Casimicrobium huifangae: one gene and its partner. The protein of the gene in region 2 interacts with the protein of the main gene of each other region in a pairwise test. Links are inferred from orthologs where the notes say so. Each region holds a gene or a part of one and is shown on either strand. Other genes may lie near its edges.

What was found.
Region 1: the proteins of dnaE (region 2) and dnaQ interact in binary tests that used the Escherichia coli proteins (3 or more experiments, as listed by UniProt). The link is inferred for Casimicrobium huifangae from one-to-one orthologs.

What each region holds. Positions count from the first base shown.
Region 1 is NZ_CP041352.1:4,248,582-4,263,920, forward strand. Bases 4,181-7,164 are described here. They hold dnaQ (DNA polymerase III subunit epsilon), read right to left. Parts: upstream 6,035-7,164; coding sequence 5,327-6,034; downstream 4,181-5,326. Other genes in these bases: ilvA (threonine ammonia-lyase, biosynthetic), read right to left, coding at 4,181-4,994; FKL89_RS19260 (PP2C family protein-serine/threonine phosphatase), read right to left, coding at 6,021-6,950; FKL89_RS19265 (serine/threonine protein kinase), read right to left, coding at 7,011-7,164. Outside these bases: FKL89_RS19230 (methyl-accepting chemotaxis protein), read right to left, coding at 1-1,882; FKL89_RS19235 (chemotaxis protein CheW), read right to left, coding at 1,904-2,419; FKL89_RS19240 (response regulator), read right to left, coding at 2,484-2,852; FKL89_RS19245 (response regulator), read right to left, coding at 2,865-3,290; more of ilvA, read right to left, coding at 3,462-4,180; more of FKL89_RS19265, read right to left, coding at 7,165-7,970; rpoZ (DNA-directed RNA polymerase subunit omega), read left to right, coding at 8,257-8,466; FKL89_RS19275 (HD domain-containing protein), read left to right, coding at 8,474-10,603; grxD (Grx4 family monothiol glutaredoxin), read right to left, coding at 10,586-10,837. UniProt on the Escherichia coli protein: DNA polymerase III is a complex, multichain enzyme responsible for most of the replicative synthesis in bacteria. The epsilon subunit contain the editing function and is a proofreading 3'-5' exonuclease.
Region 2 is NZ_CP041352.1:1,034,145-1,050,550, forward strand. The notes cover bases 466-4,516. They hold dnaE (DNA polymerase III subunit alpha), read right to left. Parts: upstream 4,119-4,516; coding sequence 666-4,118; downstream 466-665. Other genes in these bases: FKL89_RS04820 (acyltransferase family protein), read left to right, coding at 466-669; FKL89_RS04830 (ABC transporter substrate-binding protein), read right to left, coding at 4,235-4,516. Also shown: more of FKL89_RS04820, read left to right, coding at 1-465; more of FKL89_RS04830, read right to left, coding at 4,517-5,428; FKL89_RS04835 (SRPBCC family protein), read left to right, coding at 5,623-6,150; FKL89_RS04840 (inositol oxygenase family protein), read left to right, coding at 6,150-6,962; FKL89_RS04845 (PIN domain-containing protein), read right to left, coding at 7,591-8,001; FKL89_RS04850 (AbrB/MazE/SpoVT family DNA-binding domain-containing protein), read right to left, coding at 8,010-8,540; FKL89_RS04855 (FAD-dependent oxidoreductase), read left to right, coding at 8,751-10,586; FKL89_RS04860 (2-oxoacid:acceptor oxidoreductase subunit alpha), read left to right, coding at 10,583-12,418; FKL89_RS04865 (2-oxoacid:ferredoxin oxidoreductase subunit beta), read left to right, coding at 12,415-13,470; FKL89_RS04870 (CBS domain-containing protein), read left to right, coding at 13,581-14,021; FKL89_RS04875 (ATP-dependent DNA ligase), read right to left, coding at 14,123-16,042; FKL89_RS04880 (ligase-associated DNA damage response exonuclease), read right to left, coding at 16,039-16,406. UniProt on the Escherichia coli protein: DNA polymerase III is a complex, multichain enzyme responsible for most of the replicative synthesis in bacteria. This DNA polymerase also exhibits 3' to 5' exonuclease activity. The alpha chain is the DNA polymerase catalytic subunit.

The DNA of each region.
Region 1 (15,339 bases), 3.2 Mb from region 2 along the record:
TGTCGGCCTGAATCGCCCGCACCAGCGCTTCAATCTGCTTGGTCGCCTCGGCAGAACGTTCCGCCAGTCGCTGCACCTCTTCCGCAACCACCGTGAAGCCGCGACCCGCCTCACCGGCCGATGCTGCCTGGATGGCGGCGTTGAGAGCCAGCACGTTTGTCTGTTCGGTAATGTCGGAAATCAGCTCCACGATTTCACCGATCTCCTGAGAGCTTTCACCCAGACGTTTGATGCGCTTGGAGCTTTCCTGAATTTGCGCCCGGATCTCATTCATGCCTGCGATCTGGTTTTGCACCGCCAGGGAACCCTTTTCCGCCACATTCAAGGACTGCTCGGCCACTTTCGCGCCTTGTGTCGCGGAGGCTGACACCTCGTTAATCGACTGTGCCATCTGAAGTACCAGCGCACTGGAGCGCTGGATCTCGCCAGATTGCCGTTGCGACGCTTGATAGAGGCGTTGCGAAATGGCCTGTGCAGCCTGGGTTGCGCCGGCAACCTCACCGGTCGTCGCATTGATGTCCGACACCACCTTGCGCAGCTCGTCAACAGTGAAGTTGATCGAGTCGGCAATTGCCCCCGTCACATCTTCGGTAACGCTCGCCTTGACCGTCAGATCGCCGTCGGCCAGGGTTCCCATTTCGTTCAGCAGGCGCAGAATGGCTTCCTGGTTACGCTGGTTCTCACGTTCGTTTTCAGCAGCTCGAACACGCGCTTCGTTGAGGAACAAGTAACCCAGCGCTGCGCCGAGCAACAGCGAAAGAAGTCCGAGCGCCGCTGCGAGGTAGAGTGCAAAGTTTGCCGTGTTGCCAGCGCCTTCATAGGCGTTCGAGAGATTTTTGGCGCCTGCCATCAGTGGCTCGGCTTCCACAGTAATCACTTTGGCTGCCTGCTTGCCGGCGAGCAGCCTGGGCATGGCCCGCAATACCTCGACAAGACGCTTCTCCGTCTCTTGGAATCGGGACCCCAGCTCAGTCAATGTCTGTCGGGCCTCACCATCGCGAATGGCACTGACGCGGAGCGCGTCGCTGCCCTGCAGCAGACCATTCACAATGTCACGGAACGTCGCTGTATCTTTGCCGAGCAGGAACGCCACGTCGGAATCCACTTCATCGCCGACCAGCGCATTGGCGTTCTTGGCGATGCGCTGGGTGAGCATCACCAGATTGTTCGCGAGTGCGATTTCGCGGCCACTGCCGGACGAAAGCTGAGTGGCCAGTTGCTCTGCAAGCTCCAGCAGACCCTGATTGCCCTGGTTCACGTTACTTACAGCTTGTGACAGCGAAGTCAGGATCGCACGAGCGGCTACCAGTTCGTCCACTTTGCCGTCAACGAGCGTCCAGCGCTTTTCCAATTCGGTTACTGCGGTTCGCACGGCTTCAGACTGCGGCTCGCTCACCGAAACGCCGCGATACTCGCCGCCAGACGAGAGTGCCTTCAGGTTGCTCCGGAACTGCTCACGGCTCGACTGCAGTACATCAAAACCAGCTGCACCACCCATTTCCGACTGTGCGCCACCGCGGGCCAGACGCTGGGCCAGCATCTGCATCTCGGTTGCGGCCTCTTTCTGGGCGCCGTTTTTGCGTGCCTCGATCGCGTACAGACCGAACAGGATCAGCATCAGCACGAAACTGGTCGCCAACGCCGCCGCGAGGTACTGAAACTGCTTCGCGGTTGACAAGTGGCCAATCAATGGCAATTGCCGCACCGCCTTGCCGCCACGGGCAGCCGCACGCAACTGCTCGACCACTGACACAGCGCGAGTCGGATCGTAGGCGCTCGCCATGCCCGTGTCGCCCGCCAGCGGCGCTGCAACAACAGTCGGTATGTCGGCTGCCGGCGCCGAGCCTTTGCCCTTGAAGACTTTACCCAACTTTAGCTTCATAGCCCCTATCCCATAAATTATTCAGCGAACGACCTGCAAAAACTCAGCATCTGAGGCAAGCCGCTCCAGATCAACCTCGGTCCAACTCGTACCATCCCTGTCCACCCAGGCGGCGCTTTCCCACGCTCGGGTAAGCGGCGTCTCACCAGCGCGCATCTCGTCAAGCAGGCGCAGCCCAACGACCCGCGTCACGATCAGTCCCGCCCTAACTTTGCCAAGACGCTGCCCAAGCAAAATCAGCCGCTTGGCGGCAATGTCAGATGTGAGGTGCAGGCCCAACCACAGAGCAAAGTCCGTAACCGCGTATAGCGTGCCCCGCACGTTCGTGACCCCGAGAAACCAGGGCTGCGTCAGCGGCACCGGCGTGACCGAACCTACCGGCGAGACCTCGGAAACATCATCCAGGTTAAGCAAGAACCCCCGATCGCCGACCTGTACGGCCAGACGCGATTGCCGCTGCGGCAATTCGGCGGCCTGGCGCAAACGCATCGCCAGCGCTTCCTGAAAATCCCGCAGCCGATTTCGATCTCGCGCCACTTAGCGCTCCCCCTTCGACGATTGCCCGCTCCGGCGCGGCGCCGGATTTCGCGGAAGACTGTTGCTAGCCGTCAAGGCGCGCAATCTTGTCCAGCAGATCATTGGCATCGATCGGCTTGACAATGTAGTCGCGCGCCCCCTGCCGCAACCCCCAGATCTTGTCGGTCTCCTGACTCTTCGTGGTGCAGATGATCACCGGGATGTGTTTGGTCGCGTCATCCCGCGCTATCACTCGGGTGGCCTGGAAGCCGTTGAGGCCCGGCATGACAACGTCCATCAGAATCAGATCGGGCAGCAAAACCTTGGACTGGGCAACCGCCTCTTCGCCGCTGTCGCAGGTGTTGACTTCATAGCCGGCACGACGCAGGATTTCTGACAGCGCATGGCGCTCGGTTGGAGAATCGTCAACAACAAGAACTTTCTTCACAGGCATGGTGTTTCCTAGCTAATTGGCTCGTTCGCGGCCCGCGAAAGACGCCACCGCCGAAATGAGGCTCTCCTTGGTAAAAGGCTTGGTCAGGTACTGATCGGAGCCGACCATACGCCCTCTTGCGCGATCAAAAAGCCCGTCTTTTGAAGAGAGCATGACCACCGGGGTGGATTTGAATTTCGCGTTCTTCTTGATCAGCGCACATGTCAGATAGCCATCAAGGCGCGGCATCATGATATCGACGAAGATGACATCAGGTCGATGGTCGGCGATTTTTGCCAGCGCATCGAAACCATCCTCGGCAAGAATAACCTGACATCCCGCCTGCAACAGGAAGATCTCGGCGCTGCGACGAATGGTGTTGCTGTCGTCAATGACCATTACCTTGAGTCCGTCCACTTCGGACGGTTCCGCGTTAGCGCCTGTCGCCTGCATGTGCATGCTGCCAGAGTAAAAACAGTGAGGTGCAGTTTGCCACGCCTCGATCAAATTTGCATCGAACCGGCGCCTTTTTCTGCGACTTTTCTGTAGGTTGTAGGTGTGATGCAACTGTCATGATGACTTGGTCGCGTCCCATTCCGCCAATTGAATCGCCCTGAACCGACCGTCGTTTCAGCCCTGATTGAGGCCCAGAAAGAGTCGGTATGCGACGTTTTGCGTCTCTTCTATCCATGCATATCCCAGCTCGACTATGCGATTCAAGAACCGTTCAAGTTCCGGCGCATCGCGCTCCGGCACTTGGATACCTGCCAGTACGCGTCCGATATCCGAACCGTGATTCCGGTAGTGAAACAACGTGATATTCCAGTCGCCATTCATCACGCGCAAAAATTGCGCCAGCGCCCCCGGTCGCTCTGGAAAGTCAAATCGAAAAAGCCGCTCACCCACGGCTCCGGGGGCGTGCCCGCCAACGAGGTGGCGAACATGCAGTTTGGCCATTTCATTGTCGGTCAAGTCAACAGCCGCGATACCGGCCCGTTTGAAATCGCGAATGAGGCTGGCGGTCTCGCGCTTGTGCGACAGCTCGACCCCAACAAAGACATGAGCTTGGGTGCCGCCAGCGTACCGATAGTTGAACTCGGTTACCGAACGGGGCCCCAGCACTTCGCAAAATGCCCGAAAGCTGCCTGCTTTCTCGGGCAGCGTTACGGCCAATACCGCTTCGCGGGCTTCGCCAATGACAGCACGCTCCGCTACGAAGCGGAGGCGGTCAAAGTTCATGTTGGACCCGCAGGCGACTGCGACCAGGGTCTTGCCGCGGTAGCGGTGCTTTTCAGCGTATTTTTTCATGCCTGCGATCGCGGCTGCGCCGCCAGGCTCCAGAATTGACCGGCAGTCCGTGTAAACGTCCTTGATCGCCGCGCAAATCTCATCCGTGCTCACCAGCACGGTGTCGTCGACATACTGCTGACACAACCGGAATGTCTCGCTGCCAACCTGCTTGACGGCGATCGCGTCCGCAAACAGCCCTACCGTTGGCAACGTCACCCTGCGGCCGGCTCGCAACGACTCGACCATTGCTGCAGAGTCGGTTGGCTGTACCGCAATTACTTTAGTCTTGGGGCGCACCGCCTTGACGTACGCTGCGATCCCGGAAATCAGACCACCGCCACCAACAGCAACAAAAATTGCATCGATATCGCCCTGGTGCTGCCGGAGGATTTCCATGCCGATGGTTCCCTGTCCGGCGATGACGTCCGGATCATCGTAGGGATGGATGAATGCCTTGTTACCCTTCTTGACCAGCTTCTGGGCGTGCTCATATGAATCGGAATAAGATTCGCCGTGTAGCACCACCTTTGCCCCGCGTGCCTTTACCGCGTCAACCTTGATGGCTGGCGTGGTCCGCGGCATTACGATGGTGGCCTCGGTGCCAAGTTTCTGGGCCGCCAACGCCACGCCCTGCGCATGATTGCCGCTACTCGCAGCAACGACTCCCTTGGCCAACTGCGCCGCCGACAGGTGAGCCATCTTGTTGTAGGCGCCGCGCAGCTTGAAGGAGAACACGGGTTGCTCGTCCTCCCGTTTGATCAGCACGTTGTTACCCAGACGCTCTGAGAGCAGTCGCGCGTTGGTCAACGATGTCTCAACAGCGACGTCGTACACCTTCGCGTTCAGTATGCGAATCAAATAGTCCAAGGTCAGTCCTCGCGATGGTGGATCCGGTAGAAACTGCCCACGAACAAGGTGTCGGGCTTTCTTGCTTCCGGATCCAAAATTCTAGACGGCTCACAGGCTGCGACTTGCGCCAGAGGTCGGGGGCTGCCAGGCAGGCTCTGCAGGCAAAGGACCAGGAAACGCTGAAACTTGACTTGGCGATAACTACACTTGATTTCACGGGAATTCGGCGCCGACATGCGAGGAAATCATCTGAAGCGCTGCAAACAGGGCCGTCTGCATTGGTGATCGCCCGACCGTGCCGGCCGACACATGCATTAGCGCATCACGCAATGGCCAATAGCTCTGCCATCGTACGGCTAACCCCAAGGCCGTTCGACGCCAGACTGTTTGGCGAGGCGCCCGAGATAGTCACGGTGCGTATCCAGCACGGCGGGTTCCAAAAGGACAGGATGAATCGTCGCTGGCACGCTGTCGGCGGTACCGTTATCAATCGCCAGTGACGGCACCTGTGCGGGGAGCTCCATTTCAAAGGCGCCCTGGCCACGTGTCAGGCCGAAGTACACCTCCGCAAGGAGCCTTGCATCCAGCAAGGCACCATGCAGATTGCGCTGTGAGTTATCCACTCCGAGACGATCGCAAAGAGCATCCAGTGAATTGCGCTTGCCGGGGAACTTTTCCTTGGCTAGCGCGAGGGAGTCAACAATGACCAGATCCAGGCTTGACAGCGACGGCATGCGCAAGCGCGCAAGTTCGTGATTCAGGAACGATACATCGAATGGCGCGTTATGTATGACGACGCTCGCCCCAACCAGAAAGGCCAGCAGTTCGTGAACGATGGTCGCGAACTTGGGTTTGCCACGCAGGTCGTCCCAGGTGTAGCCGTGCACGGCCGTCGCGCCTGCGTCGATCTCCCGTTCTGGGTCAAGATAAAAGTGCAGGTGTCGGCCCGTTAGATCGCGACCGACAGCTTCTATGCCAGCAACCTCAATGATGCGATGTCCCGAGCGGGCATCAAGGCCTGTCGTTTCAGTGTCCAGAAAGACAAGTCGCTCAGCTGCTTCCATGCCGATTCAACGTTTCCTGAATTTCCTTGATTGCCATCTCTATCTCGCTGTCACTCAAGGCTCGGCGTCCGGTTGTCGGCTCAACCAGCGTGATCGTACGATCCATCTGGGTGCTGAATTCCCCCATCGCCAGTGTCTCGGTATGAGTTGTTGTGACAGTGTCTGACCACTCACCATTACTGCCAGCCCAACGGACCGCAATAATGCTCAGATTGTCGCAATCAACACCAGCGCGCTTCTCCGCATCATTGAGAAGTTCTGGCGTTGCCTTGCTCAATTCGGACTGGCCGATTCGCGCTACGAGCTCGCCATCGTTGTAGGCGCTCCAAAGGCCATCGGTGCAGAGAACGAGAAGGTCATTTGATTGCAGGGGAATTCGCGGTGAGAAGTCGACCGTTGGCTCGAATGCGCCGCCTAGACAGCTGAATACCTTGTTTCGGTCTGGATGTCTCCCCGCCTCGGCGGCCGTAATAACGCCGTTGTCAAGCAGGTATTGCACCTTGGAGTGGTCGCGAGTTCGTGCCTGCAAGGATCCCCTGCGAATATGGTACAGACGCGAATCGCCGGCGTGCGCCCAGTAAGCGGCATCATCCTGTACGACACAGGCGACACATGTTGTTCTAGGTGTATCAACCAGGCGAAATCGTTGGGCGTAGTCCGCCAAGGCACTATGCGCAGCTTTTAGTGCATTCTGCAAAAAGAGCACCGGCGAAGCCAGAACGGGTTTCGCCTCCTGTTCGAAACGCTCCAGAAGCAACCGCACCGTGATGTGGGCGGCGATTTCTCCGCCAACGTGTCCGCCCATGCCATCGGCAACAACGACAAAGAGTGCGTCGCGAGTATAGATATAGCCGACACGATCCTGATTGACCTTGCGCCCGCCACGGCGGGTCTCCTGAAAAATGGAGAATTCCATAGTCAGGCTGCCTGCCGATCGTCAGGTGCTCGTGACACGTCAACTGCCCCTGACGGGAAGTCAAGCACGACGATTCCCGCCGCTGGTCGATAGGCCCAGCTTTTCGGATATTCGCGCCAGAAGCGCCCGTTTGGGCGGTTCGGGGGCAGCAATGAGCATCTTTTGCACTTGATAGACGGACTGCGGGCGCTGAAGAGGATCCAACTTTAGGCACTGGTCAACCAGTTCGAGCAGTCTGGGCGAATACTTACCTGCCCATAGCTTTGCCGCGGAGACGTAATGGTCATCCTTGACCCTACTGTCGGCTGCCTGAGGCGCAAACGCAGCAAAACAAGCGAACAACGATGCGCCCACACCGTACAGGTCAGTCCATGGGCCCAGCCGGTCAGAATCGCCCTCCTTATATTGCTCAGGCGCAGCAAATCCCGGTGTGTACATTGGCGTCAGGCGGTTGCCGCGCGATGCGAGAACTTGACGCGCGGCCCCAAAATCTAGCAGGACTGGCGACCCATCAGTGCGGATGTAAATGTTGGCTGGCTTGATGTCAAGATGCAGAAGGCGACGCGAATGTACCTCACGCAAGCCGTTCAACAGCCTGGAAAATACATGGCGAATCAGGCCCTCTGGAAGCATGCCCTGATTGCCTTGAATGTACTGCTGAAGTGTTCGCCCGCGCTCATACTTCATCACCATGTAAACAGTCTCGTTGGCGCGGAAGAAGTTGAGCACTCGAACGACGTTGGGATGGCTTATGGTGGCCAGTGATTTCCCTTCGTCGAAAAAGCACTTCATCCCGAAGCGGAAGGAGTCAATATTCTCGATGGAACTTGCATGTACTCGCGAACCTTCCGAGCGCAGCACCAAGCCGCTGGGAAGGTACTCCTTGATAGCCACGACTGTCCCATTGTCGTCGACAGCTCTATAGACGATCGAGAAACCGCCCCTACTGATCGCACGGTCTATGCGATAGTTGTGCAGCTTGTAGCCTTGTGGAAGCGCCCTGTTAGCGACGATTGACATGTTCGGCTGCTCTTACCGACGGCACACCGATTGTGTGGTCGCGCACTCCGGCATGACACGCGTCAATACCTGCGCGGGACAGACGAGTTGCGAGACTGTCCGCCGCAAGTATTTGTTCTGCACATCCACGCCCATTAAGTGAGCATACATCAAGCTGTGACGACTGGTTCTTGCGTCGCCTTGTCGATAGCTCGCGACGGCCGAGATTGTCGCGCGGCGGTGTACCATTACCTTTTACCCACTGGCGCCGGCCAAGCCGGCGTGGCGCTACCTTTTCGAGGCTTGCATGGCACGCATTACTGTTGAAGACTGTCTGTCCACTATCGATAACCGCTTTGAATTGTCGCTGGCTGCTGCAGTTCGGGCGCGCCAGCTTGCAGGAGGGCATCAGCCTCTGGTCGATTCAGCGAAGCGCGACAAGCCGGTAGTGGTGGCGCTTCGGGAGATCGCCGGGCAGAAGGTGGATCGTTCGGTACTAAAGAAAATAGGGGTCTGAGGCACCCATGGGGCTTGCCCCTCAGGTCTCTGATTTTTTCGATCTTATAGCCCCTGCCTTTCGACCGGACGATCTTGCTCGCATCCATGCGGCTTGGTCCGTCGCCGACGCGGCCCATTCCGGGCAACTGCGGCAGTCGGGTGAGCCTTACGTCACTCATCCGCTTGCGGTAGCCCGTATTCTTTTCGAATCGCTGGAAGCAGACGCTGATGCCCTGTGTGCGGCGTTATTGCATGACGTTGTGGAAGATACCAATGTCGCTGTCGGCGACATTGAAAGCCGTTTCGGGCCTGTGGTTGCGCACATTGTTGATGGCGTCTCCAAACTGGATGACGTTCGCACAACTGGCTCGGCTGGCGCGAAAGAGGCCACGTTGCGCAAGCTCGTTGTCGCTGGCGGGCGTGATTGGCGCGTATTTGCTGTCAAACTTTGCGACAGATTGCACAACATGCGAACGCTCGGTGCCGTTGGGCGCAGCAAGAGACGCCGCGTTGCACTGGAAACATATCTCATCTTCTTTCCGCTTGCGCGTTACGTAGGTTTCGTCGGGATCGCACGCGAGTTGCAATCGCTATCTTTGCGGTGGCTCCATCCTTGGCGTTGGGACGTGATTTCGAGATGGTGTGACTACAAGCGAGCGGTTGACCGCCGACGGCTATCTGCGGTCATCCCTCAATCGTTATGGTCAAAGCTTGTCCGCGAGCGAGCGGGCGTCGACGATGATCGCCGCATCGCTGATGAAGTAATGGTTCAGGCGTTTGCTCTCCTGCGTGAAGATCGTGCAGGTCGCGCACTCTTTTCGTTGCCCACGCTGCACGTGCATTGTTCATCCGTAGAGGATGCGTATCAACGCTTGTCTGAACTTCATAGCCGGTTCGCGTACGTTCCGGGAAGTTTTCGCTCCGATGCCGGCGAGGGCGTTGTATCGTCCAAGGTGCTGATGGATCGTCGAGGGCTTGTCGCTGACTTTTTGTTCTGGTTTCCACGGGCAACTCGTGACCCTTGGGTTCGCGGCGCTAACGGCGAGTTTGCGGGAGGCGGCGATGACTTCCTCGCCGTCGCAGAGGGTGGTGACTCGACAGGAGAGTTCACAAGAGTGTTGCGCGACCTCGTCAATCAAGACACCGTGCAGGTTTTCTCGCCAAAGGGTAAGCGTCTGTCGCTTCCCCGCCATTCGACAGGGTTGGACTTTGCATTCTCGATTCACACGGACATTGGTCTGCGCGCTCGCTCTGTGCGTATCAATGGCGTAATTCGTGAATGCAGGACGGAGTTGGTCTCTGGCGATATTGTCGAAGTACTGACCGGCGATGATGTGGTCGCCCGACCTGAGTGGTTGTCGCAGCTCCGGTCCCCGAGGAGTCGCGCCAAGCTTCGTGCTTGGCTACGCGATGCATCGAGGCGTGAGGCTGTTACCTTTGGAAGGCGATTGCTCGTTGATGCCAGTCCGGATTTCGACTTTGACGCCTTCTTTCAGTCGCAGGATTCCGAAGCTCTTTTGTTGTCGTTTGGTGCAACTAGCGTCGACGAGTTGTTTAGGTTGATTGGCATCGGCCAGTTATCTGCCTACGCAGTGGCATCGAAGTCCAAGGGCGTGGATATGCACGACGTCATTGGTGGAGCCGCAGGAATGGACTCCCACAGACAACTGGTACTTGATGGCCGCCCGAGCAATGGGCTGAAGTACTGCGAAAGGTGCATGCCAATACCAGGAGACCACGTCGTCATCTTGTCGACGTATTCTGGAGCGGTAGTACATCGCCCGGCATGCTCGGCCTTGGGGGCGGGACGCTCGTCCAATGAGCACTTTGTCCCGGTGTGGGCTGGCCGAATGATTGAGCCTTTGCCGGTGCGGGTTGTGATTGAGGCGACGGACCGCAGAGGGTTGTTGGCAGACTGCGCGCGCGTGGTGGCTGACGCCAATGTGAATGTTTCGGCGGTGTTGACAAAGTCATTCGTGGACGAACTGACTCACCACCTGGCTGAAATGAAGTTCACTGTCCATGTGAAGAGTCGCGCAACGTTGGTTCGATGTGTCGAAGCTCTGCGCGACGTCGCAGGCGTTACGCGCGTCTATCGCTTGGCGCCAGAACTACAATCGAAGACGCCAACGATCGAGTCAGGTCGTGAGTATTGATTGCAATTCGCCTGACGCATACATCTCCTGCATGATGTCAGCACCGCCGACAAAATTTCCGTCGACATAAAGCTGCGGGATAGTCGGCCACGACGAGTAAGTCTTGACGCCTTCGCGAATGGCGCCATCTTCGAGCACATTGCAATACGCGAATTCTTGGATGCCGCAAGCTTGCAGTATCTGTGCGGCTCGCGAACTAAAACCACACTGGGGGAATTGGGGAGTCCCCTTCATGAATAGCACCACGCGGCTGCTGCCCACTATCGTGGCAATTTCAGCTTGGACGTTTCGTTCTGATGTGCTCACGGTAAATATCGCCTATAGATTGCTTGCTGCAATTGTAGTGTCGCGTATATGGGGATCCGTGCGCGAGAGTTGGCACGGTTGATAGAGGCGCGACGACACTAACGAGTCATCGGCGGATAGACGAACGCCCCACCGTGGAGGGGAGGGGCGTTGTTGTGTGGGGGTAGTTTGACGCTGACCTACTTTCGCGAGCTATAAGGCTGACTATCATTGGCGCTGAACTGTTTCACGGTCCTGTTCGGGATGGGAAGGGGTGGGACCAGTTAGCTATGGGCGTCAAACTAAAAGGGTACGCGGCGCGGCAACGGGTTGAATCGTTGTTGCGACGCGCTGGAAGAAGTTTTGGGTTGAGACTGACTCTCTGTCACACCGGTTGATTGACTTGCGGTGCGAGTTGTCCGGACAAGCATTGCTGCTCATTCGGGTTTTGATATTTGTGAGTTATAGGATCAAGCCGCACGAGTAATTAGTATCAGTTAGCTCAACGCATTACTGCGCTTCCACACCTGACCTATCAACGTCCTGGTCTTGAACGGCTCTTCAGGGGGGTCGAGCCCCCGGGGAAATCTAATCTTCGGGCGAGTTTCCCGCTTAGATGCTTTCAGCGGTTATCTCTTCCGTACATAGCTACCCTGCGATGCTTCTGGCGAAACAACAGGTACACCAGCGGTACGTCCATTCCGGTCCTCTCGTACTAGGAACAGGCCCCGTCAAATTTCCAGCGCCCACGGCAGATAGGGACCAAACTGTCTCACGACGTTTTGAACCCAGCTCACGTACCTCTTTAAATGGCGAACAGCCATACCCTTGGGACCGGCTACAGCCCCAGGATGAGATGAGCCGACATCGAGGTGCCAAACACCGCCGTCGATATGAACTCTTGGGCGGTATCAGCCTGTTATCCCCAGAGTACCTTTTGTCCGTTGAGCGATGGCCCTTCCATACAGAACCACCGGATCACTATGTCCTACTTTCGTACCTGCTCGACTTGTCAGTCTCGCAGTCAAGCGCGCTTGTGCCATTACACTCCAGTAGCGCGATTTCCGACCGCGCTGAGCGCACCTTCGAGCTCCTCCGTTACCTTTTAGGAGGAGACCGCCCCAGTCAAACTGCCCACCATGCACTGTCCCCACCCCCGATTCAGGGGGCCAGGTTAGAACCGCAACGCCATCAGGCTGGTATTTCAACGTTGGCTCCACCGAAACTAGCGTCCCGGTTTCAAAGCCTCCCAGCTATCCTACACAAACATCGTCACAGTCCCATGCAAAGCTACAGTAAAGGTTCATGGGGTCTTTCCGTCTTGCCGCGGGGAGATTGCATCATCACAAACACTTCAACTTCGCTGAGTCTCTGGAGGAGACAGTGTGGCCATCATTACGCCATTCGTGCGGGTCGGAACTTACCCGACAAGGAATTTCGCTACCTTAGGACCGTTATAGTTACGGCCGCCGTTTACTGGGACTTCAATCAAGAGCTTGCACCCCATCATTTAATCTTCCAGCACCGGGCAGGCGTCAGACCCTATACATCCACTTTCGTGTTAGCAGAGTCCTGTGTTTTTGGTAAACAGTTGCAGCCACCGATTCTCTGCGACCCTCTCGACCTTCGGATGTACTCCTACAATCTACCAGGGCATACCTTCTCCCGAAGTTACGGTATCAATTTGCCGAGTTCCTTCTCCAGAGTTCTCTCAAGCGCCTTAGAATTTTCATCCTACCCACCAGTGTCGGTTTGCGGTACGGTCAATTGTTGACTGAAGCTTAGAGGCTTTTCTTGGAAGCAGAGCATCGCCGACTTGGCACTCCGAAGAGCGTTTCGTCTCACCCCTCAACTAAGCCGCCCGGATTTACCTAAGCAGCACGTCTACAGGCTTTCACTGAGTAATCCAACACTCAGCTCGGTTAGCTTTCTCCGTCCCCCCATCGCATCAACAATCGGTGCTGGAATATTAACCAGCTTCCCATCGACTACGCATCTCTGCCTCGCCTTAGGGGCCGACTCACCCTGCGCCGATGAACGTTGCGCAGGAAACCTTGGGTTTTCGGCGAACGGGCTTTTCACCCGTTTTAACGCTACTCATGTCAGCATTCGCACTTCTGATACCTCCAGCATCCCTTACGAGACACCTTCACAGGCTTACAGAACGCTCCTCTACCATCGTATTGCTACGATCCGCAGCTTCGGTGTATGGCTTGAGCCCCGTTACATCTTCCGCGCAGGACGACTCGATCAGTGAGCTATTACGCTTTCTTTAAATGATGGCTGCTTCTAAGCCAACATCCTGACTGTCTATGCCTTCCCACTTCGTTTCCCACTTAGCCATATCTTGGGGACCTTAGCTGGCGGTCTGGGTTGTTTCCCTCTTGCCCTCGGACGTTAGCACCCGAGGACTGTCTCCCGTGCTCACTCTCACTGGTATTCGGAGTTTGCTATGGTTTGGTAAGACTACATGTCCCCCTAGCCATTACAGTGCTCTACCCCCAGTGGATATACACGAGGCACTACCTCAATAGTTTTCGAGGAGAACCAGCTATCTCCGGATTTGTTTAGCCTTTCACCCCTAGTCACAACTCATCCGCTGTTTTTGCAACAACAGTCGGTTCGGACCTCCAGTAGGTGTTACCCCACCTTCATCCTGGCCATGACTAGATCATCCGGTTTCGGGTCTACGCCCAGCTACTAAACGCCCTTATCAGACTCGGTTTCCCTACGCCTACCCTATTCGGTTAAGCTCGCAACTGAACGTAAGTCGCTGACCCATTATACAAAAGGTACGCCGTCACTCTTTCGAGCTCCGACTGTTTGTACGCACACGGTTTCAGGATCTATTTCACTCCCCTCCCGGGGTTCTTTTCACCTTTCCTTCACAGTACTAGTTCGCTATCGGTCGGCAACGAGTATTTAGCCTTGGAGGATGGTCCCCCCATCTTCAGACAGGATTTCACGTGTCCCGCCCTACTTCTCTCACGCCTAGTTCCACCGCCAACATTTCACCTACGGGACTATCACCCAGTATCGTCGGACTTTCCAGACCGTTTGGTTATGTCAACAGCTAAATCGTGAAGGCTCTTCCCATTTCGCTCGCCACTACTTTGGGAATCTCGGTTGATGTCTTTTCCTGCAGCTACTGAGATGTTTCAATTCACTGCGTTCGCTCTACCCTGCCTATGTATTCAGCAGGGAGTACCCTTGCGGGTGGGTTTCCCCATTCAGAAATTCCCGGATCAAAGCTCTATTGCCAGCTCCCCGAGACTTATCGCAGGCTTACACGTCTTTCATCGCCTGTTGCCGCCAAGGCATCCGCCATGTGCGCTTGGTCACTTGATCCTATAACGCTCAAACACCATCACCTGAGTCAACTCCTTTCGGCGTTAACTCAAACAACAGCACCGCGTCACAGGTGTGTATGAGAACTTGATGCCCCGAACCTTCAACCCGACCAACGGAAGCGGCCGGTATCGGAACACCAAAAATACAATCTAAACCCATGTCCACATCTCATCTCATCAATGAGCGTGAACAAACTTCTTCCAGATTTTTAAAGAACAGAGACTACCGATTGGATAGCCATCAGCAATAAGCGCTTGAACAACTTTTATTGCTGATGCCTATGCACCTGACCACAACCCGCGATATTTGAATGGTGGGTCTTGATGGACTCGAACCATCGACCCCCGCCTTATCAAGACGGTGCTCTAACCAGCTGAGCTAAAGACCCTCCGAAACTTTTAATCAGCGGCACCCATCTGGCGCAACTCATCGAAAGTGGTGGAGGATGACGGGATCGAACCGACGACCCCCTGCTTGCAAAGCAGGTGCTCTCCCAGCTGAGCTAATCCCCCGCTTGCCGCTTTACGCCCGCCGAAACCAGCTTGTCAGCCAGCCAGCAGCGCAAAGCGCAACAGGTTGTGTCTCTTTATGTTCAGACAACCGAAACGAGTGCAGGCACTTCGGAAGATCATGCTGAGAGTCTTTCGACCATCAAACACGTCTTCGAGGCGCGTTCTCTAGAAAGGAGGTGATCCAGCCGCACCTTCCGATACGGCTACCTTGTTACGACTTCACCCCAGTCATGAAACCTACCGTGGTAATCGCCCTCCTTGCGGTTAGGCTAACTACTTCTGGCGGATTCCACTCCCATGGTGTGACGGGCGGTGTGTACAAGACCCGGGAACGTATTCACCGTGACATGCTGATCCACGATTACTAGCGATTCCGACTTCACGCAGTCGAGTTGCAGACTGCGATCCGGACTACGATCGGCTTTGTGAGATTAGCTCCCCCTCGCGGGTTGGCAACCCTCTGTACCGACCATTGTATGACGTGTGTAGCCCTACACATAAGGGCCATGAGGACTTGACGTCATCCCCACCTTCCTCCGGTTTGTCACCGGCAGTCTCACTAGAGTGCCCAACTAAATGTAGCAACTA
Region 2 (16,406 bases):
CTGGCGCGCCGCCCCCGTATGGCAGCGATGTGGATACTGCTGATCGCAGTCGCCGTCGAGATCGCCTGGCGCCAACACTGGCTCAAGGTCATTGATCCGCAGCGTGTCGCCGATCTGGTTGCCGTTGCTGGTCAATTGCCGGGTGTTCTGTCCTGCTTTGCCATTGGCATCGCGACCCGTCTGCACCAAGCTACGGCAGCACGCGGCGACTCTCGCGGCATCGCTGCCAACGGACTTTTCCTTTTGGGCATCGTCATTGCGGTGGCAGCCATCGTGGCTGCCCATCTCACAGCAGCTACTTACTGGCGCGGGTCGTTGATGTATTACCTGCTACAGCCAGCGGTCGCAACGGGCTGCGCGCTGATCATTCTTGCTTGTGAACGAGGTGGCGCAATGGCCCGCGCGCTGCTTGCCAACCCGATTAGCCGCTGGCTGGGCCTGATCAGCTACAGCCTTTATCTCTGGCATCTGCCGATATTCGACTGGCTCGCGCCAGCGTCCCGCGTGACGCCACTGCAGGGCACTGAACTTTGGACGTACATTGCACTCGCCATGACTGCCACGCTTTTGGTGGCTAGTGCGTCCTATCTGCTTGTCGAGAGGCCGGCGCTGGCGATGATGGGGCGCTACCGCGCGCGTAAGTCGAATCAGGCTTCCACGGCTGGCTAGAACTCCAGTTCCGCCTTCAGCTTGGCAAGCAGGTCAGAGTGCGGTCGGACGCGCCACTCGTCGCCGAGCGCCACATCACCGCGGTAGCCCTTTTTCAGCACTTTGATGTACACCGGGATCGGTCCGGGGCGATAGGCTTTCAGCGTCGCCAGTACTGCGCTGGCCTCGCCAGCCGCACTGCTGCCATTGAGCGGCACCACCAGGCGCCGGGCGAACTGTTCGCGCGCCTTTTCGATGTCGTAGATGGCATCGGCAATCACGCGGGTGCCGCCATCGCGGTTGCTGGTGACCCGCGCTTCGATCACCACCGGGATGTCTTCCTTTAACCAGTGCCGGTGCATCTCGAACACCGTCGCCGGCAGCATGATTTCATAGACGGCCGTACGGTCGTCTATGGCGAGGAAGCACATGCGGCCATTCTTGCCGTTGATCACGCGTACCGCGTTGACAATGCCGGCGAGGCGCTGCTTGTTGTCGCTCGGCGCGACGTTGTCCAGCCGCATGGTGGTCACTGGCTGCAGATGGCTGCGATAAGCCTCGTAGGGGTGCCCGCTGAGGTACAACCCCAGCGCGGTCTTCTCGTAGGCGAGCGATTCCAGCAATTCCCACGGTCGGGCGTCGACCAGCGGTACGTCCTGCACACTCGGCTCGTCGCCGAACAGGCTGTTCTGCGACGCATTGGCCTGCGCGCGCTCGGCCTCCGACAGCGCTGCCGCCACGGAGGCGAATGCGCTGGCGCGGTTCGGATGCAGCTTGTCGAACGCACCGGCCTTGATCAGCGCTTCAACGGTGCGACGGTTGACCGTCTGCGTATTGACGCGACGACAGAAGTCGAACAGATCCCTGAACGGACCGCCTTCGCTGCGCGCGCGCAGGATCTCGATCACCGCGCCCTCGCCAGTGCCCTTGACGCCGCCGAGACCGTAGCGGATGGTCTTGCGATCAATCGGCACGAAGCGGTATTCACCGAGGTTCACGTCCGGCGCTTCGAACTTGAGCCCGTTGGCGAATGAGTCCTCCAGCAGTTGCCGCACCTTGTCGGTGTCGTTCATCACCGCGCTCATATTGGCGGCCATGAACGCTGCGGTGTGGTGGCGCTTGAAGTACGCCGTCTGATAGGCGAGCAGGGCGTAGGCGGCCGAGTGCGACTTGTTGAAGCCGTAGCCTGCGAACTTCTCCATGTCGTCGAACAACACGGTCGACTGTTTTTCTGTGAGCCCGTTCTTGCTGGCGCCTTCGTTAAAGATGACGCGGTGCTTCGCCATCTCCTCGGGCTTCTTCTTGCCCATTGCGCGGCGCAGCAGATCGGCGCCACCGAGCGAATAACCGCCGATGATCTGCGCAGCCTGCATCACCTGTTCCTGGTACACCATGATGCCGAAGGTCTCTTCCAGCATCGGCTTCAGGCGGTCGTCGTAATACTCCGCCGTCTGGGTGCCGTTCTTGCGCGCGATGTAGTCCGGGATCAGATCCATCGGACCCGGACGGTACAGCGCGTTGAGCGCGGTCAGGTCTTCCAGCCGCGACGGCTTGGCCTTCGCGAGCAGGTCCTTCATGCCTGTCGATTCAAACTGGAAGATGGCGACGGTATTGGTGTCGCGGAAGATCTGGTAGACCGACTGATCGTCGAGCGGCAAAGTCTGCAGGTCGATCTCGAACGTCGGATCGAGCCGCTTGCAGAAGCGGATCGTCCAGTCAAGGATGGTCAGCGTGGTGAGGCCGAGGAAGTCGAACTTGACCAGACCGACCGCTTCAACATCATCCTTGTCGTACTGGCTCACCATCGCAGAACCTTCGTCCTGCGAGTAGAGCGGGCAGAAATCGGTGAGCTTTCCCGGTGCGATCAGCACACCACCCGCGTGCATGCCGACGTTGCGGGGTAACCCCTCCACTTGCGCCGCGAGGTCAAGCAGCTCGGCCACTTCCTCCTCGTTGCGCTCGCGGTCCACGAGCAGTGGCTCCGCCTCCTTGGCGTAGATGGTGTTGGCTTCTCTCTTCTTCGGGTCGTCCGGCGCCGGCGCCAGTGTCGTCCACTTGCCCGGCGCGAACGGGATCAGCTTGGCGACGCCGTCGACAAAGGTGTAGGGCATGTCAAGCACACGGCCGCAGTCGCGCACCGCCGCCTTGGCTGCCATGGTGCCAAAGGTGGCGATCTGGCCGACACTTTCCTCGCCGTACTTCTTGCGCACGTAGTCGATCACGCGATCGCGACCATCCTGGCAGAAATCGATGTCGAAGTCAGGCATCGATACCCGTTCCGGGTTCAGGAAGCGCTCGAACAGCAGGTTGTACTTGAGGGGGTCAAGATCGGTAATTCCCAAGCTGTACGCCACCAGCGAGCCCGCACCTGAGCCACGTCCCGGCCCGACGGGCACGCCGTTGTTCTTGGCCCAGCCAATGAAGTCCGCCACGATCAGGAAGTAACCCGGAAAGCCCATCTTGATGATGACGCCGATCTCGAACTCGCAGCGCGCCACATAACGCGGGCGCTCGGCATCACGTTGGGCTACGTCAGGGTAAAGCACTGCCAGGCGCTTTTCGAGCCCAGCCATCACCTCGTTGTGCAGGTGCGTCTCGATGGTGACGCCTTCTGGCAGCGGAAAGTTCGGCAGGTAGTTCGTGCCGAGTGTCATCTCCAGATTGCAGCGTTTTGCGATCAGCAACGTATTCGCCAGTGCCTGCGGATAATCGGCGAATTTCTCGACCATCTCCGCCTGCGTGAGAAATCGCTGCTGCTCGGTGAACTGCCGGGGTCGACGGCCATCGCCCAGCGTATAGCCCTCGGCGATGCAGACACGCGCTTCATGCGCCTTGTAGTCTTCTACCGTCGCAAACTGCATCGGGTGCGTTGCGACCACTGGCAGGCCCGCCTCCGTTGCCAGACGAACACTGTGCTCGTTCAGATGATGTTCGTTCTCGAAGCCGGCCCGGTGAATTTCCATCGCGAAGCGGTTCGGGAACGCCTGCGACCAGAAAGCTGCTGCCCGCTGGGCCGTCGCCAGCTGCCCGTTGCGCAGCGCGATGCCGATTTCGCCATACCAGCCACCGCTCAGGCAGAACACTCCTTCAGTCGCGGCAGCGTCGGCAATCCACTCGCGCCGGATCAGGGCGCGCCCGCGATGCTGGTTTTCGCGGAAGGCACGGGTCAACCAGTCGCAGAGCTTCAGATAGCCAGCATGTGTCTCCGCAAGAAAGAGCAATCGCGCCGGCTCGTGTGCCGGATCAACTGCCTCAATCCAGGCATCAACGCCGCAAACGGGCTTGATGCCCTTGGCGCGAGCAGCCTTGTAAAACTTGACGAAGCCGAACAGGTTGTTGAGGTCAGTGATCGCCAGTGCGACCTGCTCATCAGCTGCCGCCAGCTTCACCGCATCGGCGATACGCAGCGTCGAATCGACGATCGAATACTCGCTGTGCAGGCGCAGATGGACAAAGGACGGCGCGGTCATCCTGCAATTTTACGAAGGCCGGGACGATCCCGGCCCAAGGGAGCCGGGATCCGCGCCGCTGCACGCTCGCAGCCGGACGCACTTCTTCGCGGTCCGGCTGGGCGTCTGGGAACGTGCTACTGTCCCGAGCGCAGCCGCTTCACTTCCTCGTCGGTCGGCTGTACGTCCTTGCCGTCCACGTAGCGCCAGTTGACCATCACACCCTTGCCGTCCTTTTGCGCCAGGCGGCCAACGTAGGCACCCATCGTCGACTGGTTGTCCTGCGCGCGCCAGGTGATCTTGCCGAACGGGCTTTCGACCGTCAGGTTCTTCATTGCGGCCTGCATCTTCGCCACGTCGGTCGAGTTCGACTTTTTCAGCATGGCGGCGATTGACTTCATCGTTGCGTAGCCAACTACCGAGCCCAGACGTGGGTGATCCTTGTACTTCGCCAGATACGCCTCGCGGAACGCCTTGTGCTCCGGCGTATTGATGTCCTGCCACGGGTAGCCGGTCACCAGCCAGCCGTTCGGCGTTTCGTCCTTCAGCGTGTCCAGATACTCCGGCTCGCCCGAGAGCAGGCTCACCACCGGGCGATCCTTGAACAGGCCGCGCGTATTGCCTTCGCGCACGAACTTCTGTAGATCGGTGCCGAAGGTCACGTTGAAGATGGCATCCACCTTTGCATCCAGCAGCGCCTGCGTCACCGCGCCAGCATCAATCTTGCCAAGCGGCGCTGCCTGCTCGACAAACTCCACGCCGCCGGCCGGTTGCGCCGCGATCAGCAGCTTCTTGAACGAATTGGCAGCGGATTGGCCGTATTCGTAGTTCGGGTAGACGATGCCCCAGCGCTTCTTGTTCAGTTTGGCGGCTTCGGGCACCAGCATGGTCGTCTGCATGTAGGTGGAAGCGCGCAGGCGGTACGTGTAGGCGTTGCCGTTTCCCCACGTCACTTTGTCCGACAGCGGCTCGCTGGCGACGAACAACACCTTGCGCTGCTTGGCGAAATCGCCCACCGCCAGACCGATGTTGGAGAGGAAGGTGCCCGACAGCACGGCCACCTTCTCGCGCGAGACCAGCTCCTCTGCCACGCGCACGGCGTCGCCGGGGTTGGCGTTGTCGTCACGGAACACAGTCTCAAGCTTCTTGCCATTGACGCCGCCCGCCTTGTTGATCTCGTCTTGCGCCAGCTCCCAGCCCTTCTTGTACGGTTCCAGGAAGGCCGGCTGCGCCTTGTAGCTGTTGATCTCGCCGATCTTGATGGTGGATTGCGCTATCGCCGCGCTGGCGGCGAGAGCAGAAAGCGTGATGGCAAGCAGGGTGCGTTTCATGGTCTGTCCTCAGTAATTGGCCGGTAGGCCACTGCCGCCGGCACCTGCCGGTCGGGCGCGTCGATAACGCGGATGTCGCCGCACGGTTTACACAACGATTCATCGCGCGTGCGGCGCCGCAGCAATGTAGCGCATCGTGTGCGTTCTGCGCGACAATTGCCGGTCACTCATCCATATGATTTGAAGGGCTTGCCATGAAACTGGCTCTGAAAGTTCTGAAGTATCTGGTCGGCCTGATCGTTGTGTTGCTGGCGGCAGGTTTTCTGCTGCCGGCTGAATATTCGGCGCAGCGCAGCGTCACCATCAACGCCCCGGTCGACAAGGTGTTCCCGCTGGTTGCCAACCAGAAGGAATGGAAACGCTGGAGCGTGTGGAACCAGCGTGACCCAAACATGACGATGACTTACGCTGGCCCCGAGGCCGCCGTCGGCTCCAAATGGACCTGGACGAGCAAGAGCGAGGGCAATGGCGGCATGGAATGGTCCGCGCTCGACGCCAACAAGCGCGTCGGGTTTATCCTGCGCATGGAAGACATGACGCCGGCCACCGGTGAGCTGACCTTCGCCGCCGAAGGTAATGGAACCAAAGTGGTGTGGACGATGAACGGCAACGCCGGCATGAACCCGATCTTTCGCTGGTTCGGCCTGTTCATGGACAAGATGGTCGGCCCCGATTTCGAAGCCGGCCTGAAAAATCTCAAGAAACTTGCAGAGGCATCGTGATGAGTGAAACCTTGTTGGCCACCGAAGAAAAGCAATCCGCCTATCGCGACTACGCGGCGCCGCAGCGCGTCGACGGGTTCGACACTGTGCGTGAGTTCTACCGTCTGAACCACATGAACCAGACCTACGACTTTGTGCGTGCGAAGAAGGCCGAGTTCCTGCAGTTCAACCGCCGCACCATGACACCATGGGACGCGCTTGATTACCTCAACACCCTGGTCGACGACAGCGACCCCGACATCGCGCTGCCGCAGATTGATCACCTCATCCAGACCGGCGAGGCCATGCGCGCCAACGGCGAGCCGGAGTGGATGGTGCTAACCGGTTTTGTGCACGATCTTGGCAAAGTGCTCTGCCTGTTCGGCGAGCCGCAATGGGCCGTGGTGGGCGACACCTTCCCCACTGGCTGCGCCTATTCCAACAAAGTGGTGTGGAGCGAATTCTTCGCCCTCAACCCCGACATCAAGCGCCCTGAGCTGCAGACGAAGTACGGCATGTACGAACACGGCTGCGGGCTCGACGCCGTGCAGATGAGCTGGGGGCATGACGAGTACCTCTATCACATGCTCAAGCCCTACCTGCCGCTGGAAGGGCTCTACATGATCCGCTACCACAGCTTCTACGCGTGGCACCGCGAGAACGAATACCAGCACCTCTGCAACGCGCAGGACGACGCCATGAAGCCCTGGGTGCAACGCTTCAACCCGTACGACCTCTACTCAAAGAATCCGAACCGGCCGAGCCTGGCAGAGGTGAAGCCGTACTACGAGGATTTGCTGGCCAAGTATTTGCCGGGGGAGCTGAGGTTTTAGGGAGGGGCTAGACCGGGTCCGTAGCCTCGACGCAGCTACGTGGAATCAAGGGGGCTTGGTGGCGAGCGAGTGTCATCAATATGGCCTCTGATTCGTTCGTCACCAAACCGCCGTAACGCAGGCAAGAGCGTGTCACCTGAGTAGCGATTCGCGTGGCACGAACCCCGTGGCTTGGGTGCGATTTGCGTTATCACCGGCAAGGAGCATCGCGAACATCTTGTCTGCACGCCGTTCTTTGGCGGCTTCGTGGTAACGCTGCATTTCACTGACATGCGCTCGCAGTTTCCCGAACATGGTGTCGCCGATGCAATATTCGGCCCCCGAGCTGCACCGGACATGTGATTTCGAGTCGCCGTCGACGCGAGCGACCGTAGCCGGTTCTGTGCAAACGGGACATTTCTCGTGAGATTGATAGATCGTCATCGTCGTCTTTCGTGGTGGTTGTGAGGAGTCGAATTGACACGTCAACGATGCCAGAGCCATCTTATGCCCACAAGTGACGTTCAAAATCCATAACCAACCTCTTGATCTCGCAAGGCTTTGCAGGAAGGTTGTTCGTGGTTGGACGGGCTGAATGCGAGCGTTTGTGCGTTCGCTCAACGGCGGAAGCGACCTGTTTGTCTGTAGATCAGAGCAACTGCTCCGCTGCCATCCGCGGCGACAGAATCAGCACGCCTCCGAACTGCTTGCCGTAGCCGCTTCCAAAGTGCGTCTTGTCGCCAGTAATCAGCGCATTGCATTTGAGTGCGATGGCAGCCGCTAGGACATGCCGGTCTTTCTCGGGGAGCCATTGAGTGAGCGCGCCGTCACGGTCGGCGACGTCACCGCCTGAGATTTCAATTCGGGACTGAAGTTCGCCGAGCGCAGTTTGCGCCTCGGGTCTGGCTTTGCGCTCCAGGTTTCGGCTTGCTTCAATCAATACGCTCGGACTGGCGACGAGTTGATGCCCGCTGCCACGAAGCAGTTCAAGTAGCGTGTGCATAGCGCCCGCCGAACGCGCAGCAGAAAACAGGATGTTCGCATCCAGAAAAATGCGCATCGTGGTGCTCAGGCTTTGCGGCTGGCGTTGCGCTTCTTTTGCCCTGCGTTCACCTTGCTTCGCGTAGCCGCCCGTTTCGCGAGAACGGCGGCGAGATCAGCCTCGGCTACATCGAACTCTGCAATGCGGACGTCGGTGTATATCTCGAGCGGCACTGTGACAGCGGGACGCAGCAAGATACCCTCCGCAGTGGCCTCGGCGATCAGTTGATCGTTGGGTTTGAGGCCGATCGCTTTTCGCAACGCTGCGGGCAGGCTGATGACGCCTCGGTTGCTAATGGTCAGGGTGGTGCTCATGGGTGAAGAATAACTGCATTGCAGAATTTCTGCAAATGTGGTGTTGCCTTCAACACGCGGGAGCGAGGGCGAGCCCACGCCTACCGTTCGCGCGTCAGAGTCGGCGACCGGGTCGGTTTGGCTGGTGCGCGGCATCCGGACCAACGTTGGCTTGATGACAACGGCCCCGATTCCGCTGCGCTGCATCGCGGCTATGGCCGACATTTGGTGTGCACTCCGCCGCAGTACGCTGACTGCACGCATCGCCGCCACGACACACGTCAAATTTGACGCCCCTCAAGCAAACCCTTTCGCGTTGGCATAGACTCACTCACGACTCCTGCTTTGTGCACTGCGGCATAGCTTGACAGCGTGCAGGGCCGGGGCCGACGAAGACCCTGCACGCCCGAGTTCACTCGTTCCTGTAGTTGTTGTTAGTCGGACGGCAGCGGCCTTCAGCGAAAAGGAGGCAGCTTGCAACGCACGGATACCGCTAATCCGGCCTGGTTTCACAAGGTCGTTGATTGTCAATGGGCATGTCCCGCCCACACCCCCGTTCCTGAATACATTCGCCTGATCGCGCAGGGTCGTTATGACGACGCCTACATGATCAACTGGGCGTCCAATGTGTTCCCCGGAATTCTTGGCCGCACCTGCGACCGCCCCTGCGAGCCGGCGTGCCGGCGCGGGCGGGTGGAGGAGAACAACGGTGCCCACCCTGAGCCAGTCGCCATCTGCCGCCTGAAACGCGTGGCGGCGGACATGAAGAACGGCGTGCAGGCGCGCATGCCCTCAGTCGCCGCGAAAAACGGCAAGCGCGTCGCCTGCATCGGGGCCGGTCCGGCGTCGCTCACCGTGGCGCGCGATCTGGCGCCGCTTGGCTATGACGTCACCGTGTACGACGGCGAGGCGAAAGCGGGTGGCTTCATCCGCTCGCAGATTCCGCGCTTCCGCTTGCCGGAATCGGTGATCGACGAAGAGACTGGCTACATCCTCGATCTCGGCGTCACGTTCAAGTCCGGTCAGCGCATTGATTCAATGAAGGCGCTGCTGGCGGAGAACTACGACGCCGTGTTCGTGGGCTGCGGCGCACCGCGCGGACGCGACCTCGACGTTCCCGGTCGCAAGGAAGCCGCTGCAAACATCCACATCGGGATTGACTGGCTGGCCTCGGTGTCGTTCGGGCACATCACCAGCATCGGCAAACGCGTGATCGTGCTTGGTGGCGGCAACACGGCGATGGACTGCTGCCGGTCGTCACGACGCCTCGGTGGTGCCGATGTGAAGGTGATCGTACGCAGCGGCTTTGAGGAGATGAAGGCCTCGCCGTGGGAGAAGGAAGATGCCATGCACGAGGGCATCCCGATCATCAACTTCCACGTGCCGAAGACCTTCGTGCACGAGAACGGCAAGCTCACCGGCATGACCTTCGAGATCGTGCGCGCGGAGTACGACGCGAAGGGCCGCCGCTCGCTGGTGCCCACCGGCGAGCCGGATGCGTTCTTCCCCTGCGACGATGTGCTCGTGGCGGTCGGGCAGGAGAACGCTTTCCCGTGGATCGAGCGTGATTGCGGCATCGAGTTCGACCAGTGGGGCTTGCCCAAGCTCGGTGCCGAGACGCATCAGTCCACCGTCAGCAGAGTTTTCTTCGGCGGCGATGCCGCGTTCGGCCCGAAAAACATCATCACCGCTGTCGCGCACGGGCATGAGGCAGCGGTGTCGATTGACCGCTTTCTGCATGGCGAGGACGTGACGCAGCGCCCATCGCCGCTGACCAATCTGGTGTCGCAGAAGATGGGCATCCACGAGTGGAGCTACGACAACGACACCTCCAACGACACCCGCTACAAGGTGCCGTGGGCCAAGGCCGAAAAGGCGCTGGCCAGCATCAAGGTAGAAGTGGAGTTGGGCTTCGATGCTGCCACCGCGTTCAAGGAGGCTGAGCGCTGCCTGAACTGCGACGTGCAGACGGTGTTCACCGAGACGGCCTGCATCGAATGCGATGCCTGCGTCGACATCTGCCCGACTGATTGCCTGACCATCACAAAGAATGGCGATGAGGCCGACCTGCGCACGCGCCTGACGGCGCCAACGAAGCACCTTGATCAGGGCCTGTATGTGTCCGGCGAACTCAAGACCGGCCGCATCATGGCCAAGGACGAGGATGTGTGTCTGCACTGCGGCCTCTGTGCCGAACGCTGCCCGACCGGAGCGTGGGACATGCAGAAGTTCCGGCTTGACACCACCAAGGCGGGCGCAGCCTGCCGCAATGGTGCGCAGGTGAAGGCACGTGAAGAGGTGGCGGCATGAAGTGCATCGAAGCAGTCAACGATTTCGTCATCAAGTTTGCCAACGTCAACGGGTCCGGCTCGGCGTCGGCCAACGAGCTGTTCGCCAAGGCGATCATGCGCATGGGGGTGCCCGTCGCGCCGCGCAACATCTTCCCGAGCAACATTCAGGGCCTGCCGACGTGGTACGAGGCTCGTGTTTGCGAAAAGGGTTACTCCGGGCGGCGCGGTGGCGTCGACATGATGGTGGCGATGAACCCCCAGACTTGGGACGCCGATCTCGCCGAGATCGAGCCCGGCGGCTATCTGTTTTACGACAGCACGCGCCCTCTGCCAGCGTCAAAGCTGCGCAGTGACGTGCAGGTGATTGGCGTGCCGTTGACCGAGATCACCAACGCCACCTACACCGATCCGCGGCAGCGGCAGCTGTTCAAGAACATCATCTACGTCGGCGCGCTCTCGGTGCTGCTCGATGTCGATGCCGCCGTGTTCGAGAAGCTGTTTGCCGAGCAGTACAAGGGCAAGGAGCGCCTGCTCGACTCCAACGTGAAGGCGCTGCACCTCGGACGCGACTACGTGCGCGAGCACCTCGGTGGGCGGCTCGGCATCCGTGTTGAAAAGCGTGACAACGTGGGCGACCAGATCTTCATTGATGGCAACAGTGCCGTCGGGCTCGGCATGGTCTACGGCGGTGCCACCGTGGCGGCGTGGTATCCGATCACCCCTTCCACCTCGGTCGCCGAGGCGTTCCAGAAATACTGCGACAAGTTCCGCGTCGATGCGGTCACCGGTCGCCAGAACTATGCCATCGTGCAGGCCGAGGATGAGCTGGCTTCGATCGGCATGGTCGTCGGTGCCGGCTGGAACGGTGCCCGTGCCTTCACCGCCACCTCCGGCCCCGGCATTTCGCTGATGACGGAATTCATCGGGCTCGCCTACTTCGCCGAGATTCCGGTGACGATTGTTGATGTGCAGCGCGGTGGACCCTCCACCGGCATGCCCACCCGCACCCAGCAGTCGGACCTGTTCGCGGCAGGTTACGCGTCGCACGGCGATACCAAGCACGTGCTGCTGTTCCCGCAGGACCCGCACGAATGCTTCGTGCATGCGGCCGCGGCGCTCGATCTCGCGGATCGCCTGCAGACGCCGGTGTTTGTGATGACTGACCTGGATATCGGCATGAACCAGCGCCTGTGCAAACCCTTCGCGTGGGACGACAGCAAACAGTACGACCGCGGCAAGGTGATGACGGCTGAGGAGCTGGAGGCGGGCAAGGACTTCGGCCGCTACAAGGATGTCGATGGGGACGGCATTCCGTGGCGCACGCTGCCGGGCACCCACGCCACCAAGGGCAGCTACTTCACGCGCGGCACCACGCGCGACCCGTATGCACGGTACTCCGAGCGCGGGCCCGATTACATCTACAACATGGAGCGTCTGCGCCGCAAATTCAAAACGGCCGCCAATCTGGTGCCGCAGCCAGAGGTTTGCGCCGCGAAGCAGAAGACCAAGTTCGGGGTCATCTATTTCGGCTCCACCACGCCCGCCATGCACGAGGCATTGGAGGTGCTGGAGGAGGGCGGCATTCACCTCGACGCGATGCGGCTCTGCGCCTTCCCGTTCCCCGACTCGGTGCCGAAGTTCATTGCTGCGCACGACAAGGTGTTCGTCGTCGAGCAGAACTGTGATGCGCAGATGCGCGCCATGCTGGTCAACGAGCTGGAGATCAACCCGGCGCAACTGGTCAAGGTGCTGCACTACGACGGCACGCCGATCACTGCGCGCTACATCACCCGCGCCATTCGCGACACATTGCAACCGGCGGCTGCGGATAGCCAGAAGGAGGCCGCATGACCTGGATTGCCAAACCCAAGCTGCATCACCCGACGCTGACCAAGAACAAGGTCGGCTATACGCGGCGTGACTACGAAGGCCGCATCTCCACGCTCTGCGCCGGCTGCGGGCACGATTCGATTTCGGCCGCGATCATCCAGGCCTGCTGGGAGCTGGACATTCAGCCGCATCGCGTCGCCAAGCTTTCGGGCATCGGTTGCAGCTCGAAGACGCCGGATTACTTCTTGGGTGCGTCGCACGGCTTCAACACCGTGCACGGCCGCATGCCCTCGGTGCTGACCGGCGCCAATCTGGCCAATCGCGATTTGCTTTATCTCGGCGTGTCGGGTGACGGTGACTCCGCCTCCATCGGCCTCGGCCAGTTCGCCAATGCCATGCGGCGCGGCGTGCGCATGGCCTACATCGTCGAGAACAACGGTGTGTACGGCCTTACCAAAGGCCAGTTCTCGGCAACCGCGGATCGTGGCTCGAAAAGCAAGAAGGGCGTGGTCAACAGCGATAGCCCGGTTGATCTGGTGGGGCTTGCGCTGCAACTGGGTGCGACTTACGTCGCGCGCAGCTTCTCCGGCGACAAGGAGCAACTGGTGCCGCTGATCAAGGGCGCGATGGAGCACGGCGGCGCCGCGTTCATCGACGTCATCAGCCCCTGCGTCACCTTCAACAACCACAGCGGCAGTACCAAGAGCTACGACTATGTGCGCGAGCACAACGATGCGGTGAGCCGCATCGACTTCATCACCTCGAAGAGCGAGATCACCACGGCCTACGCACCCGGCGAGGTGGTGGAGGTGCAGCAGCACGACGGCAGCACGCTGCGGCTGCGCAAGCTGCATCAGGACTATGACCCGACCGACCGGCTCGCCGCAATGACCTACATGCACAAGCAGCAGGCGCGCGGCGAAATCGTCACTGGCTTGCTGTATGTCGATCCACTCGCGACTGATCTGCACACGGCACTCAACACCAGCGATAACGCGTTGAACACACTGAATGCAGCGCAACTGTGCCCGGGGTCGAAAGCGCTGGAGAAGATCAACGCGGCATTACGTTAGCGCTTACGATGTAGGAGCGGCTCCGCCGCGACCCCCTGGCAACCGCGTCGTGCAGTTCGCGGCAGAGCCGCTCCTACGAACCGAAACCACGATTGGAAGGAGGCAGCACCATGTCCGAGCGAACCGTATTCCAGTCCATGTCCCGCAAGCATGTGGTGAGCCTCGGTGCCACCGCGACCGTGTGGGAGGCGGCCTGCCTGATGACCGGCGCCAACTGCGGTAGCGTGCTGATCGTCGAGCCACCCGGCAAGCTGCTGGGCATCGTCACCGAGCGCGACCTGATGACCCGTGTGCTCGCCAAGGCCCTGCCGCCTGACCGCACGCTGGTCTCCGAAGTGATGACGCGCAACCCCTACTGCGTGACGCCGGAGACGCTGGTGTCGGATGCTGTGCTGATCATGATCGAGCGTGGCTTCCGGCATCTGCCCATCGTCGGCCCGGCGGCCAAGATTCTCGGTGTGTTCTCAGTGCGCGACGCGTTGCCGCGTGAGATTGGCGCCGCCGTGAGCATGGCCGAATTCAACGAACAAGTGAACGACGCACGGGGTTAGCTTTTTGCTGAAACCCTTATTGGATAAGGGCTATGAAGTCATTTGCCGACGAAGTCGACTATTGGCAGAATCAGGCGTCTAGCCCCTTATAAGTAAGGCTTTCAACCGGAAGCTGATTCGTCCTGAGCCGTGACTGGCGCTGCGTCTGGCTCAGCCCTGGCCAGCAGCGCCCGCAGATCGGCAAGGCAATTGGCCTCATGCAGCGGTTTGTCGTCGCGGATTCGCAGCATGCGCGGGAAGCGTACGGCGACGCCGCTCTTGTGTCGCCGGCTTTCGGCAATCCCCTCAAAGCCCAGCTCGAACACCAGAGCCGGCCGCACCGCGCGCACCGGGCCAAAGCGGTTCAGCGTGGTTTTGCGGATCACGGCGTCAACGCGCTTGAACTCCTCGTCAGTCAGGCCGGAATAGGCTTTGGCAAATGGCACCAGCATCGGCAGTGCACTGGCACCGCGCGGTGCGATATTTGCCGTAGCCTTGTCTGGCCCCTGCCCGGCATCAGTGTCTTCGCCGTCGCTCGCCGCGCCGGCACCACCCTTCGTCGCTGCCTGCGCGACCAGCGCGTCTATCGCTGCCGCCGCTTCTGCACCATCGCGTGGTGGCTGCGACCACACCGCAAAGGTGTAGTCGGTGTACAGACTAGCCCGTCGTCCGTGTCCGGCCTGCGCGTAGACCAGCACGCAGTCCACGCTCATCGGGTCGATCTTCCACTTCCACCACACCCCGTCCGCCTTGGTGCGCCCGCTGCCGTAGGCCGCATCGCGCGCTTTCAGCATGAAGCCTTCGACGCCACGGCCCCGGCTCTGCTCGCGCAATTGGGCGAATTCCGCCCAGCTTGCGGCAGTCACCACCGGTGACAAGCCGATGCCGCTGGCGCCCGCTGCCGGCAAGGCGTCAATCGTCGCTTGCAGTCGCTCACGCCGGTCCGCCTGCCCGCGAGTGCGAACGTCGATTCCGTCCGCCTCCAGTACGTCATAGGCGAGAAAGCGCACCGGGGCGTCGGCCAGCACCTTCTTGCTCAGCGTCTTGCGAGCGATGCGCGTCTGCAGCAGCGCAAACGGTGCCGGGCGATCATCGCGCCAGACCAGAATTTCGCCGTCCAGCACGGTGCCGTCCGGCAGGTGTTCCGCTGCCGCGACCAGCTCGGGGAAGCGCTCGGTCACCAGCTCCTCGCCACGCGACCAGATGAAGGTTTGCCCACCACGCCGCACGATCTGCGCGCGGATGCCGTCGTATTTCCACTCCACCAGCCACCCGGTCACCGGGCCCAGTACGCGGTCAAATTCCTCTGCGGCAATCTGCAGCGCATGCGCCAGGAAGAACGGATAGGGCTGGCCGGAGACGACCTTTGGCGTGTCGCCATCGCCCGCCGTCGCGGCGTCATCCCGGCCGCTGCTTCCTTCTGCCCGCGCGGGTTCGATCAGCCGGAGAAAGCCCTCAGCCGAGGGCGCACGGGTGGCGTCCACATAGCCCATCATGCGCTCGGCGACCACCTTGGCATCGACGTCAGCGATCTCCGCCAGTGCACGCTGCACCAGCAGTTTGCTGACACCAACCCGAAAACCGCCACCGATTAGTTTGGTCAGCAGAAAGCGGCCACGCGCATCAAGGCTGGCCCAGCCCGCCAGCACCCGCTGTCGCCGCATCGTCTCGTCCATCGTGCGCAAGGGCAGCAGGCGCTCGGTGATCCACGTCGCGAGCCCGGACTCCGGCAACCTGTCCGCATCCGCGCTGGCAATCGGCAGTGCATCGGGCAGCACCAGCGCGATGGTTTCTGCGAGGTCCCCCACCGCCTGATAGCACTCCTCGAACAGCCAGTCCGGCAGCCCGGCGGCCTGTTGCGCCCAAGCGCGAAGCTCCGCTGTGCGGACGGTTTGTCGCGGTTTGCCACCGGCAAGGAAGTAGGCGGCCCAGGCGGCGTCGCTGGCGGGCGTTGCAGCAAAGTAGCTGCGCAACAGCGCCACCTTTTCGCTGGTGGCCGTGGTCGCGTCGAGCGCGTCGAACAGTTCGGCAAAGCGCTTCATGCCGTGTCGCCTTTCGTGCGCTGACTGTCCAGCACGGCATCGGCATCACTGGCTGTGCCTGGTGCTTCGATGGCCGCCGCGTCGTCCTTTGCGTCGTCGCCGTACTCGGTACGAAAGCTGCCGGCTTCCAGCCCCTGCTCGGTGAGCCAGCGTGTCATTACCGCTTCGTAGCCGTGGGTGACGATGACCCGCGAGGCACCGGTCGCGCTGATCGCCTGCTGCAAACCAGGCCAGTCGGCGTGGTCGGAGAGCACGAAGCCGCGGTCATAGCCACCGCGTCGCCGTGCACCGCGCAGTTGCATCCAGCCGCTGGCAAACGCGACCTGCGCGCTACGAAAGCGCCGCGCCCACGGGCTCGCGGTGG